DNA from 2 places in the Pandoraea sp. SD6-2 genome. Region 2 is predicted to be linked to the other one. Evidence: predicted binding sites of a transcription regulator. Region 2 holds the regulator's gene; the other holds the start of a gene.

Region 1 (6,319 bases), on a different contig from region 2:
GCGTACCTCTCGGTGTCGCTCGACGAGCACGGGGTGGACATGCTGTTGTCGATCACCAATCTCTCCGCCGAAGACATGCCGGCCGGACTCGGGCTGCACCCGTACTTCCGCTGGCCTGCGGGCGCGCGTCTGATGTTCGAATCGGAAGCCATCTGGCGTTCGCCCTCTGAAGACATCCGCTGGCCGAGCGAGCAGCGTGTGCATGTCGGCGCGATGGAAGTCGTGTCCGTCGGCGGCGGACTCGATACCGGGGGACGATCGACCTGGTTCGCCGAAGTGCCCTCCGAGTCCGGACGATTCGACGCGCGTATCGACTACGCTGGTGGCCTGCGCTCGGTCACCGTGCGCAGCGACAACACCACCTGGCTGGTGCTGCACTCGCCGGCGGGACGTCCGTACCTGTGCCTCGAGCCGTCGACACACCGGGTCGGCGAGTTCGACGACGATCACGTCGTGCTGGCGCACGGACAAACGCTCGACCTGTCGATGCGCATCGATCTGGCCTGATCTGGCCAGATCGCCAGACGAATCACCCAAGAAAAAACCCCGTCGGCCCGCAAGGGCGACGGGGTTTTTCCCAGGTGCCGGGTCCCTGTCGGGCACCTCGGCACGCTCAGCTTACTGGCAAGCCTCGCACTCTTCGAAGCCAGGGTCGCCCGGACGCATCGTGCAGACCGCGCCTTCGGCTTCCGGCATCGGTTGTGCCAGCGGCGAGCTCGGCTCGGCCGAGAAGCTTCCGCTCGGCGTCACCCCCCCCGAACTCACCGCGTTCAGCGCGCCGTGGCTCACCGTCGACTTCTCGACGTGCGTTGCAGCCATCGTACGCAGGTAGTACGTGGTCTTCAGTGCACGCGTCCAAGCCAGCTTGTACGTCTCGTCGAGCTTCTTGCCCGAAGCGCCCGCCATATAGATGTTGAGCGACTGCGCCTGATCGATCCACTTCTGACGACGCGACGCCGCCTCGACCAGCCACTTCGGCTCGACTTCGAACGCCGTGGCGTAAATCTCGCGCAGATCGGCCGGCACGCGATCGATACGGGCGAGCGAGCCGTCGAAGTACTTGAGGTCGGCGACCATCACTTCGTCCCACAGGCCGCGAGCCTTCAGGTCACGCACCAGATACTCGTTGACCACCGTGAATTCGCCCGACAGATTCGACTTCACGTACAGGTTCTGGAACGTCGGCTCGATACAGGCCGAGACGCCGATGATGTTCGAGATCGTCGCGGTCGGTGCGATCGCCACGCAGTTCGAGTTGCGCATGCCGTGATCGGCGATGTGCTTGCGCAGGCTGTCCCAGTCGAGCGTGCTCGACAGGTCGACGTCGACATAACCGCCACGCTCTTCGGCCAGCAGCTTAAGCGAATCCTGCGGCAGGATGCCGCGATCCCACAGCGAGCCCTTGTACGACGAATACTGACCGCGTTCCTTCGCCAGCTCGGTCGACGCCCAGTAGGCGTAGTAGCACACGGCTTCCATCGAACGATCGGCAAACTCGACTGCGTCGTTCGACGCGTAGGGCGTGCGCAGCAGGTGCAGGCAGTCCTGGAAGCCCATGATGCCCATGCCCACCGGACGGTGATGCAGGTTCGAATTGCGCGCCTTCGCCACCGCGTAGTAATTGATGTCGATGACGTTATCGAGCATGCGCATCGCCACGCGAATGGTGCGCTGCAGCTTTTCGTGATCCAGCGCGTAGCCGTTGGCCGTCTGCTTCAGGTGAGCCACGAGGTTCACCGAGCCCAGGTTACACACAGCGATTTCGGTCTCGCTCGTGTTGAGCGTGATTTCCGTGCACAGGTTCGACGAGTGCACCACGCCCACGTGTTGCTGCGGCGAGCGGATGTTGCACGGGTCCTTGAACGTGATCCACGGATGGCCGGTTTCGAACAGCATGCCCAGCATCTTGCGCCAGAGCGCCTGCGCCGGCACTTTCTTGAACAGCTTGATCTCGCCGCGCGCGGCCTTCTCTTCGTAGGCCGTGTAAGCCTGTTCGAAGGCCTTGCCGTACTTGTCGTGCAGATCCGGGCAGGTCGACGGCGAGAACAGCGTCCACTCGGCGCCTTCCATCACGCGCTTCATGAACAGATCGGGAATCCAGTTCGCCGTGTTCATGTCGTGCGTACGACGACGATCGTCGCCCGTGTTCTTGCGCAGTTCCAGGAATTCTTCGATGTCCAGGTGCCACGTTTCCAGGTACGCGCAGACAGCGCCCTTGCGCTTGCCGCCCTGGTTCACGGCCACGGCCGTGTCGTTGACCACCTTCAGGAACGGCACCACGCCCTGGCTCTTGCCGTTCGTGCCCTTGATGTGCGAGCCAAGTGCGCGAACCTGCGTCCAGTCGTTGCCCAGACCGCCCGCGAACTTCGAGAGCAGTGCGTTTTCCTTGAGCGCTTCGTAGATACCTTCCAGATCGTCCGAGACCGTCGTCAGGTAGCACGACGAGAGCTGCGAGCGACGCGTGCCCGAATTGAACAGCGTCGGCGTCGAACTCATGAAGTCGAAGCTCGACAGAATCTGGTAGAACTCGATCGCACGCGCTTCGCGCTCGACTTCATTGAGCGCCAGACCCATTGCCACACGCATATAGAACGCCTGCGGCATTTCAATACGATGGCTGTCGATGTGCAGGAAGTAGCGGTCGTACAGCGTCTGCAGGCCCAGGTAGTTGAATTGCAGGTCGCGCGACGCGTCGAGCGCGGCGCCCAGCTTGGCCAGATCGAACGAGAGCAGTTGCTCGTCGAGCAGTTCGGCCTCAACCCCTTGCTTGATGAAACGCGGAAAGTACTCGATGTAGCGCGCAGCCATTTCGCCCTGCGGCACTTCTTCGCCGAGAATTTCGCGGCGGATCGTGTGCATCAGGATACGGGCCGTGACCTGGCTATACGCCGGTTCCTTCTCGATGAGCGTACGCGAAGCGAGAATCGCCGAATCGTAGACCTGCGACAGCGGCACGCCGTCGTACAGATTCTTGATGGTCTCCGTCAGGATCGGATCGGCTTTGACTTCATCGCCGAGATTCTCGCAGGCGGCTTGCACCACGCCGCGCAGCACGGCCATGTCGAGCGTACGCGTCACACCGTCGTCGGTGACACGCAGCACCGGCGCGTCGGGCGCAGCGGCTTCCTGCGTGGTCTCGACCGCCTGAGCACGCTCTTGCGAACGCTTCTCGCGGTACAGCACGTAGGCGCGAGCCACGTTGTGCTCACCTTCGCGCATGAGCGCGAGTTCGACCTGATCCTGAATATCTTCGATGTGGAACGTACCGCCGTTCGGACGGCTACGCACCAACGCGCGCACGACGTTCTGCGTCAATTGCTCCACGAGTTCGCGCACGCGCGCCGAAGCCGCACCTTGACCGCCGTTCACGGCAAGAAACGCCTTGGTCACAGCGATGGCGATCTTCGACGGCTCGAAACCCACCACCGCGCCGTTGCGTCGAATCACTTTGAAGTCGGCGTTGGTGGCCGGCTCGAATGCGCCCGTCGTCTGGGGCGCCGACGCACCCGCGCCACTGCCAGCAGCTGCGGCGGGCGTGGGGTTCGGGCGGGTGAGGTTTTCGTTAGTCTGCATGTAAAAACTCCCGTTCCAATGAGATGGTGCTGTTAGCGCGTCTCTACCAGTTTTATTGCCGGCAAAAATGCGCCCTGGGGGCGCCGATGGAGCGAAGTGCTGAACACCGCACGACCGACGGACGGCCAAGGGTTCGAGGTGTCCGCTGCACGGCTTTGCTGCTGTGCCGCCCCACTAAACGCCGCGGGACAAGCACGGTATTGATGGTTATTGCATCCTGGGCCGAACCCGACATCAACCACTAGATGTAGTGGTCGGCACTGGAATTGGCACTAAGTATAGTGGAGATGACGCACTCCGCAAACCCAAAAATTTCACGCGCCGGGGACGCCCGTGCCATCGCCCTGTCAAGCAAAACCTGTCCCCGGATGGGGATTAATCGGCCGGCTGAAACGGCAATGCTTCGGGGCTCAGATCCGCCATGCGGCGCAATCGCTGCCACTCGAAATGCGGTCCCGGATCGGTCTTCCGGCCCGGGGCTATGTCGGCATGTCCGGCCACGGCTTGAATCGGATAACGCTCACACAACGCACGCGTGAGCGCCGCCAACGTTGCATACTGCGCCGCAGTGAACGGCAGTTCGTCGGTGCCTTCAAGCTCAACGCCGATTGAAAAATCGTTGCAGCGCGAACGGCCTTCGAACGACGACGCCCCCGCATGCCACGCCCGTGCATCGCACGACACGAACTGCTGCAACGCACCATCGCGTCGCACCAGAAAGTGCGACGAGACGTGCACGCCACGAATCTCGTCGAAGAACGGATGCGCATCGTGGTCGAGCCGATTCTGGAAAAATGCCGCAATTTCATCGCCGCCGAACTGACCCGGCGGCAATGAGATGTTGTGCACCACGAGCAGGTCGGTCGGCATCCCGTCGGGCCGCGTGTCGAAATTGGGCGACGGCAGACGTTCGGCTTCGCGCACCCATCCGTTGGCATCGAGGGTGAGCGACGGACGTTGATCCGGCGCGTTCATGCGCGACCTCGCGGCATCGGCAAGGTGCGCCGCTCAACACGATCACACGACCGAGGCGCAACGTTAGGGGACGCAAATGACTGGAGCATGACGGGCATGGCGAACTCCCGTAGAGCGAGGGGCGCCATTGTAGCCCACTTGGCCCGCGCCTGCCGCCAGCATGCCCGGCATGCCGGATGCGAGCAGTGCGTCGACATATCGCCTGTTGCCGGGTGCCTGCGGGCCACTGGGCGATAGCGATGGCGAATTCCCAAAGAAGAAGCCTCCCGCCGTGCTTGGCCGAGAGGCTTCTGTGGGCGTGACCACGCCCTGGGATGGCGTCGTACTCGTGTCATACGACACGCGCACCACCCCGCGCCGCTCACAGGTGCGGCGCTATTGGCCGTTCCCGGCCGGTGATACTCGTCTCCTGCGTCAATCCGGTATTCGATGTCGATCCGATCGCCTCGTTCGTTGCCATCCATCACGGAAATGCCGGAATTGCCGACTCCACTCCTTCCATATGCGCTTCAGGGTGATGCTCCTTGAGCATGTCGCGAATCTCGTCAACACGACCGTCGCGCACATCCACCATGAGCAGGATCATGCCGCGCTCGAGCGGTTCGCGAAACGCCTTGAGCCGGGAGTTCGGCACCGACACACCGATCATGCTCGACACCCAGGCGCCGAAGAGCGCGCCGAGAGGTGCGGTCACGATCATCAATTCCCATTGGGGACGTGTGCCCACGATGGGGAAAAACGCGGCGACTGCACCGACTGCCAAACCACAGAACCCGCCGATCACGAGTCCGGCTTCTGCGCCGTGCACGATATCGGAAGTCTGAAGCAGGTTAGCCTCGTGCAGTCCCTCCAGGTCCATTTCGTCACGTGCCATAAAGTGGATGTGACGCTCGTCGATCCGGGCGAGCAGCAAATCGCTCATCGTGCGCCCGGCACTGGCCAGATCGGGAAGAAGAAAATACATCCGTCTGCGCATTAGCATGTTGCGCCCTCCTGTCATCTCGTCTCTGTTGTTATGGTTCTTTTATACAGAGCCGGTTACTGTGTTTTAGTGCATGCGACAGGCATGCGCAAGGCGGCCCATTCGAGCGCCATGCCAGAGACGAGGGGGAAATTCGGAATCGCTGCGCAGTCTGGCTGCGCAGCGGGACTCAGGCGCGGTGTTCGCGCGTGAGATAGGCGTCGCGGTGCGCAGCGCTGCAAAAATGTTTGCCGCCTGAACCGCCGATGGCTTCGCTCTCGGGAAGGTAGGTATCGCACTCGATGCATTGCACCATACGCTCCGTCGGCGGCAGCGCTTCGCGCACGGTCGGGCGCGGACCGTTCGCCGACGGCGGACGCCGCTGTTCGTTGCGCTCGTTGCGCTCATCGCGCTCGGTGTTGCGCTTACGCTCGTTGTACCGCATCCACCATGTGCCAGCCACCAACAACACCAGTAACAGCAGGATATTGCGCATCGCGCTTCAAGTCTCCGTTATGCGATGCAGCACCACCTCAAGCACGAAGCGAGAGCCGACATACGCCAGCAAAAGCGCCACGAACGACGCCAGAACCCAACGCAGCGCGACCTTACCGCGCCACCCATAAAAGTGCCGGCCCAGCAGCACCGCGCCGAACATCAGCCACGACACCACTGCGAACACGGTCTTGTGATCGATGCGCACCGCGCGCCCGAACAGCGCCTCGGAGAACATCACACCGGAAATCAGCGTCAGGGTCAGCAATACGAACCCGGCACCGATCAACCGGAACAGCAATTTCTCCATCGTGA
Region 2 (6,319 bases):
CAGCTTCCACCACCTGGAACTTGCCCACAACATCGGAAAGTTCGATGTCATCGGCAACGGCGACCTTAATTTCCGTATTGCTGAAGTCGCTCTCCTGCTCGACCTGAATCGTGCCTCCGGTGGCCTGACCGTCGACCTTGGCAAAGCGCGAGTTGATCTTCGCGCCCGCTTCAGACTTGTAGCTCCCGACGCTGAGCTTGTTCGTGCCCAGATTGATCGTGCCAGCGTTGCTCATCTCCTTCACACCGCTCACGTCCTTATTCAGCACCACCGCAGCCGATTGCGCGACGCTCAACGCGCCCGAACCGAGGGCCTTTTCATGTGCCGCCGTCAGCGTGCCGCCTTGAACACTGATGACGTCGACTTGGCTCTGGTCGCCCGAGAGGGTCAGGTTGCCCGTGCCGACCTTAGTCAGAAGCATCGGCACTGCGGCCACCTGCGGTGCTGCCGGTGCTGCCGGTGCGCGTAAGGCGAGCGATTCGGATTCCTGATTCACCGCTGTCAACCACTCATCGACGAGCGATCCGATACCCGCCCCGGTTTTCACAAAACTGCCGCCAAATTCGCCATCCAGATTCGCAGCCCCCACCGTCAGTGCCGTTTCCCCTGTGATGACATTGCCAGTCCCCGACAGCGAACCGATCTCGATGGACTTCTTGACGCCGGGGACGAAAATCACCGTGCGCGCCATCGTCGTTTCCTCATTCGGTGAGGTCACCTCGACGGTATCTCCAACGAACGAAACGTCCAGCGTGCCACCGTTCATTCTGACGACTGCTTTATCTGCAGTAGTCTCGCCAACCAGGCCAATCAGGCCTTGATTGGACAGTTGGACGTTCTCAAGTGCCGTATCGTGAAACACGACCTTGCCCGATGCACGATTGTCGATGATCGCGTTCCCACCGGAGGCACCGGTAACAATCGCCGCCCCTTCGTTTCGGAGTGTGAGATTTTCGAGAGCGCCGTCGTCGAAAACGATCAATCCCGACGTCGTGTTCTCGATCTTCGCCGCACCGCCGGAGGATGCCCGCAACTCCGCAAACCCACCGTTGGATAAGCGCATTCGCTCGAGTGCCGAAGCATCGACTCTCAGATCACCATCGACCTCATTGAAAACTTCGGCATCCCCGCCCGATGATCGCGCTATGTCCAGGATCCCCGAGCTAACGATCGACGATTGCTCGACGTTTGCCCCTTCGAATCTGACAGTCCCGCCTTTCAAGATGGAGATTTCGCTGACACCGGCATCGGCGCCTTCCGCGAACGATACCTCCCCCTCGTCGAGCGCCCAGATCCATGCCCCTCCTGCGCTGGTACCCGATTCGAACTTAACGATCCCGCCTGCATCCAGCATGCTGGCATTCGCATTACCATCACGACCGACCAACAACGTCACACCGTCGGCGTCGCGATCAATCCCTTGACCGCCTTCCTTAAACGTCAAGGTTCCATTTGAGCCTACGGCAATCCCCAGCGTTCCTTTGCCCTCGATTCCCTGGTGGATGTTCAGTTGGCCCTGACGGACATCGAGGGAGTGATCCGCGCCCGCCGAAACACGTAACGTACCGACATTACGTGTCGAGTCCGTCAATCCAGTGATCGGGTTCGATCCGGTTCCAGAACGCTGCGTGATTTCGAGTAACGTTTGAGCACCGATCTGGACGTTCCCTTCGGCATAGCTCTCATCGAAATGCGAGTTGAACAGGTTGTCGTCGCGCCATGTCAGCGCGGCGTCGGCGCCGTTTTGCGACGGCGCCACCAACTCCCTGGTATTGGCCATGACCTTGAATGTCACGTCGTCGGCCTTGCCAAGCGCGTCGATACGCGCTTTCAGAGCAGCGACTTTTGCGTAAACGCCCATTGCCGCATCACTGCTCTTCGAGTGTTCTGCATTGTTATTCAGGAAGATATCAAGTTGCTTGCGTGCACTAGCAAATTCGTCCGGATCGGCGCCAATAACTTTCTGGATCTGCTGTTTGACATCGGCCAGATCCGTCACCTGCAATTTTCGCTCCCAATCAAAGCTCAGTGCCTTTCCTCCATCCTTTTCCAACTCGACAATCAAACCGTCGATTTGGCCGGTGATTTCCGCAAGCTTATTACCGTAAGCAACTACATCGGCGATATCCTTGGTACTCGAGTGAATGCTTGATCGCACCGTTTTCAACGCGTCCAGACGATCGAAGATATTGTCCTTTTCTTCACGTTCGCCCTGAACTTCTACGAGCCGTTCGTTCATTCTCTTGGCGACGTTTTTCTTTTCTTCGCTCCACGTTACCGTTTCACTTTCGATGACGTCTTCCGCCTGCGTGGGCATACTCATCGCCGCAAGCATCGTCGCGACCGCCAGACAGATTTTGGATTGACGAAGTGTTTTCGACGTCTGAAATTTGCTTTGCATTCGATAATCCCCAAAGAATTCTCTACGACGACGAATCAACTCATCGTCACCACAACGGCGGCACCCCACCGCGAAGTGGCGGATTCTAGATACAAGTTATCGAAAGCAATGCAATTGCTGATATTTTTGGTAATTAACCCAAACACCTCGCCTATTTTAAATTGCGATTAATCCCATTATTTTTGTTTAATTTTCCTCGGAAATTTCCTAAATTACTCCCCCAATCGACGTCAACATCCCAAAGCAGTCAGAACAATAGGTACGCATACAACGTTATTTGACCAAGATTCAGTGATTCCCCATCGTCCATGTAATGGGCTCGCGTCGCCGTATTCGCACTGCCGCCCGGTCATGGCAACTCAGCCCGCACGGGCATAAAAAAACCCGTCGCGCCCTTTCAGGCACGACGGGTTTTCCGTCATTCATTTCGTCAGATCAGCCTCATGGCCGCCTTCCGACGCTCACACGCACTGTCGTCGCATCGTCCTCTCGCTCAACCCACCGGCTTACGCTTGGGCTTGATATCGGTACTGTCGATTTCCTCGAGCACATCGCGAAACTCGGCAATGTCCTCGAAGCTCCGGTACACCGATGCGAAGCGGATATAAGCGATCTTGTCCAACCGCTTCAACTCGCGCATGACCAGTTCGCCGATGCGCTGGCTCATCACTTCGCGCTCCGCGCCGGCCAGCAACTTGTACTCGATGCGCGCAATCGCGGCATCCATGGCCTCGGCGCTCACAGGACGCTTGCGAATCGCCAGTTGCATGCTGGCGCGCACTTTCGCGCGGTCGTATTCGGCGCGGCTGCCGTCCTTCTTGACGACAGCCGGCATCGCCAGTTCGACACGCTCGTACGTGGTGAAACGCTTGTCGCACGACGGGCATTTCCGGCGCCGCCGGATGGCGGCGCCGTCTTCCGCTTCACGCGAGTCGATGACCTGCGTGTCGTCGTGCCGGCAGAACGGGCAACGCATGCGTCGGCGCTCGGCTTAGCCGTAGACCGGGAAACGCTTGGTCAACTCGGCCACTTGCTCGCGCACGCGTTCCAGGTTCTTGGCGTCTTCCGGGTTGTCGAGCACGTCGGCGATCAGGTTGCCGACCAATTCCGCTTCGGCTTCCTTGAAACCGCGCGTGGTCATGGCCGGCGAGCCCAGACGCACGCCGCTCGTCACGAACGGCTTTTCCGGGTCGTTCGGAATCGCGTTCTTGTTGACGGTGATATGCGCTTCGCCCAGCGCGGCTTCTGCCGCCTTGCCGGTAATGTTCTTGGCGCGCAGGTCGACCAGCATCACATGCGATTCGGTACGGCCCGACACGATACGCAGGCCGCGCTTGACCAGCGTCTCGGCCATCACGCGGGCGTTCTTCGCGACTTGTTCCTGGTAGGCCTTGAATTCCGGCGAGGCGGCTTCCTTGAACGCGACGGCCTTACCGGCGATCACGTGCATGAGCGGGCCGCCCTGAATACCCGGGAAGATCGCCGAGTTGATGGCCTTCTCGAATTCCGCCTTCATCAGGATCACGCCACCGCGCGGGCCGCGCAGGCTCTTGTGCGTGGTCGTAGTCACGAAATCGGCGTGCGGCACCGGGTTCGGATACACACCGGCAGCGATCAGACCGGCGTAGTGCGCCATGTCGACCATGAAGTACGCGCCGACCGACTTGGCGATCTGCGACATACGCTCGAAGTCGATCTTCAGGGCGAAGGCCGATGCGCCCGCCACGATCATCTTCGGCTTGTGTTGCTGCGCGAGCTTCTCGGCAGCGTCGTAATCGATGTCTTCCTGTTCATTCAGACCGTAGCTCACCACGTTGAACCACTTGCCCGACATGTTGACCGGCGAGCCGTGCGTGAGGTGACCACCGTGCGCGAGGCTCATGCCCATGATCGTGTCGCCCGGCTTGAGCATGGCGAAGTACACGCCCTGATTCGCCTGCGAGCCCGAGTTCGGCTGCACGTTCGCGGCGTCTGCACCGAACAGCGCCTTCACGCGGTCGATGGCCAGTTGCTCGACGATGTCGACGTATTCGCAACCACCGTAATAGCGCTTGCCCGGATAACCTTCCGCATACTTGTTGGTCAGTTGCGAGCCCTGCGCTTCCATCACGGCCGGGCTGGTGTAGTTTTCCGAAGCAATCAGCTCGATGTGGTCTTCCTGACGCTGATTTTCTTTCTGAATCGCGGCCCAGACGTCGGGATCGACGGAGGCAACGGTAGATTTCGATTTGTCGAACATGGCGTTTCCGTTGAATTGAACAGGTTTTCCGGGAGGGGATGGTGCAGCGCGCCTTCCTTTGTGCTTCGGAAGACGAGAGACAGGGCAGCACCAACCATCACGGCTGCCCAGGCGAACGGCAAATAAGACCCCGGCGCTTCCCGGTGGGTTGCTCCACCTCGGGCACACAAGGCTGTGGCCCTAATCGCCAGTCACGCGGGGTTTGTGGCGTCGATAGTTTATGCGAGCTTGCGGCGTTAGGCAACCGGCCCGGCCAACCGCACGACCACCTCGCCGAACGCCCCCTCGGCGGCCGTGGCGCCCGATCATTGCCAACGCCTTCTCCCGATATGAAATGCACGATATGCCGGGTGGACACGCTTAACTCACTGGTGAATATATCGCATATATTGCTGAAATAATTTCATCAATCGGCAACCTATGGGAATCTGAGTGACACACATCCCCAACCGGCTTTCCAGCATGTTCGCCTTTGTGGGCGACGCCAAACGCGGGCGGCGTGCCAGCCCGCGCGGGTCATGACGCCAGCGCCCCTACATGCCTCGCTCAGATGTCAGAAATGGCGACTGTTGTGCCTGGATGGCTGCGGCGCGCGTCGGATATAGCCGCTCCCAAGCTTGCGCTGCCCACGTACCGCCCAACAACGTCACAAGGCAGTCGCGGCGCGACAGAATGCGATGCGCCTGCGAATCCGGGTCGTCGGTACTTCCATCGTTGGTGGTGCCGGCCGGGAATGCCCGCGCAATGTCATGAGCATTCGCCGCCCACGGCAAGATGTCCGATGCGCCAATCCGGCCTAACCGGTAAGCCATCTCGGCCGCCAGTGCGTGCACGCCGGTCGGGTCCTTCAACTCATCCAACACGGTCTTGCCATCGGCGGCGGGCGTCAATGCGTCAAGCCGTCGCGCAAACGGTGCGCAATGCCCGCCGTGCCGAAACTGCGTCAGATCCGTCAGCGCACCTTCCGGAATCACCGCACCGTAATGTGACGCAGGCGACCTGTGCGACATATCCGGACGCCCGGAGAGTCCGGGCCAACGTGACGCCTCAGACGATGCGAACGCCTGCCCACGCGGCAACGTCACGCCATCGCCATCACGCTCGCCCTGAACCTCCGAGCCGAGACAAGCACTGAAGTCGACGGTCATGATGTAAGGCAAATCGTTCTTGTCGCGCCAGACGCCGATGTTCCCCATCGCGGCGTCACAGAGATTCCAGTTGCCGAGCCATAGTGCGGCGATGTAATGCCGCTCCAGCGCACATTGGTAGACGTCGGGAAGTGCGCGGCAAAGCATCGCGCGTCTGTCGTTGCGCGCTTTGACGATGGCGGCGTACGCCTGAGCGTCGGTCCGGGCTTGCGCGGCATTCGCGCCGCGTTGCTCCATCCGCCGGCCGATCTCGTGCACTTCGGCCCGGGCTTGCTTGCAAGCCTCGTCGGCACCGCCGCGCACACCGTCGATCACGCGCCATGCCGTATCGGTTTCGAGCCACTGACCCAGCGCCCGGTAGGCCGGCAGATACGCCGTCGCCAGATAAAGGCGCTCGGGCGCATGCGTCCCATCGAACGCGGACGAGCAGCCGCGCACCAGAAACGCCGCCGGCGTCGCCAGTCCCAGCGCGCCGCATAACCGCGAGGCAAACCACGACTGCGCAGCACGCCATGCGCTCGGACAAGCGCG

The links. Region 2 encodes NrdR, which represses ribonucleotide reductase genes. Its sites were predicted from a motif close to CACNANATNTNGTG; they were not measured.
Region 1: C266_RS24955 (ribonucleoside-diphosphate reductase subunit alpha) is a predicted target of NrdR. The motif match lies at 3,813-3,826, and genes of this name have one in related genera.

The regions. Positions count from the first base shown of each region.
Region 1 covers NZ_KB944457.1:378,879-385,197, forward strand. The annotation lists gene C266_RS24950 (hypothetical protein) at 1-507, shown strand, start outside; gene C266_RS24955 (ribonucleoside-diphosphate reductase subunit alpha) at 619-3,573, opposite strand; gene ampD (1,6-anhydro-N-acetylmuramyl-L-alanine amidase AmpD) at 3,949-4,548, opposite strand; gene C266_RS24965 (DUF1269 domain-containing protein) at 5,012-5,524, opposite strand; gene C266_RS24970 (PP0621 family protein) at 5,700-6,005, opposite strand; gene C266_RS24975 (inner membrane protein YpjD) at 6,012-6,319, opposite strand, start outside.
Region 2 covers NZ_KB944431.1:231,450-237,768, reverse strand. The annotation lists partial or broken gene C266_RS08645 (autotransporter outer membrane beta-barrel domain-containing protein) at 1-2,401, opposite strand, end outside; gene nrdR (transcriptional regulator NrdR) at 2,895-3,377, opposite strand; gene glyA (serine hydroxymethyltransferase) at 3,393-4,640, opposite strand; ZMP/ZTP riboswitch at 4,739-4,845, opposite strand; gene C266_RS08630 (hypothetical protein) at 5,174-6,319, opposite strand, start outside.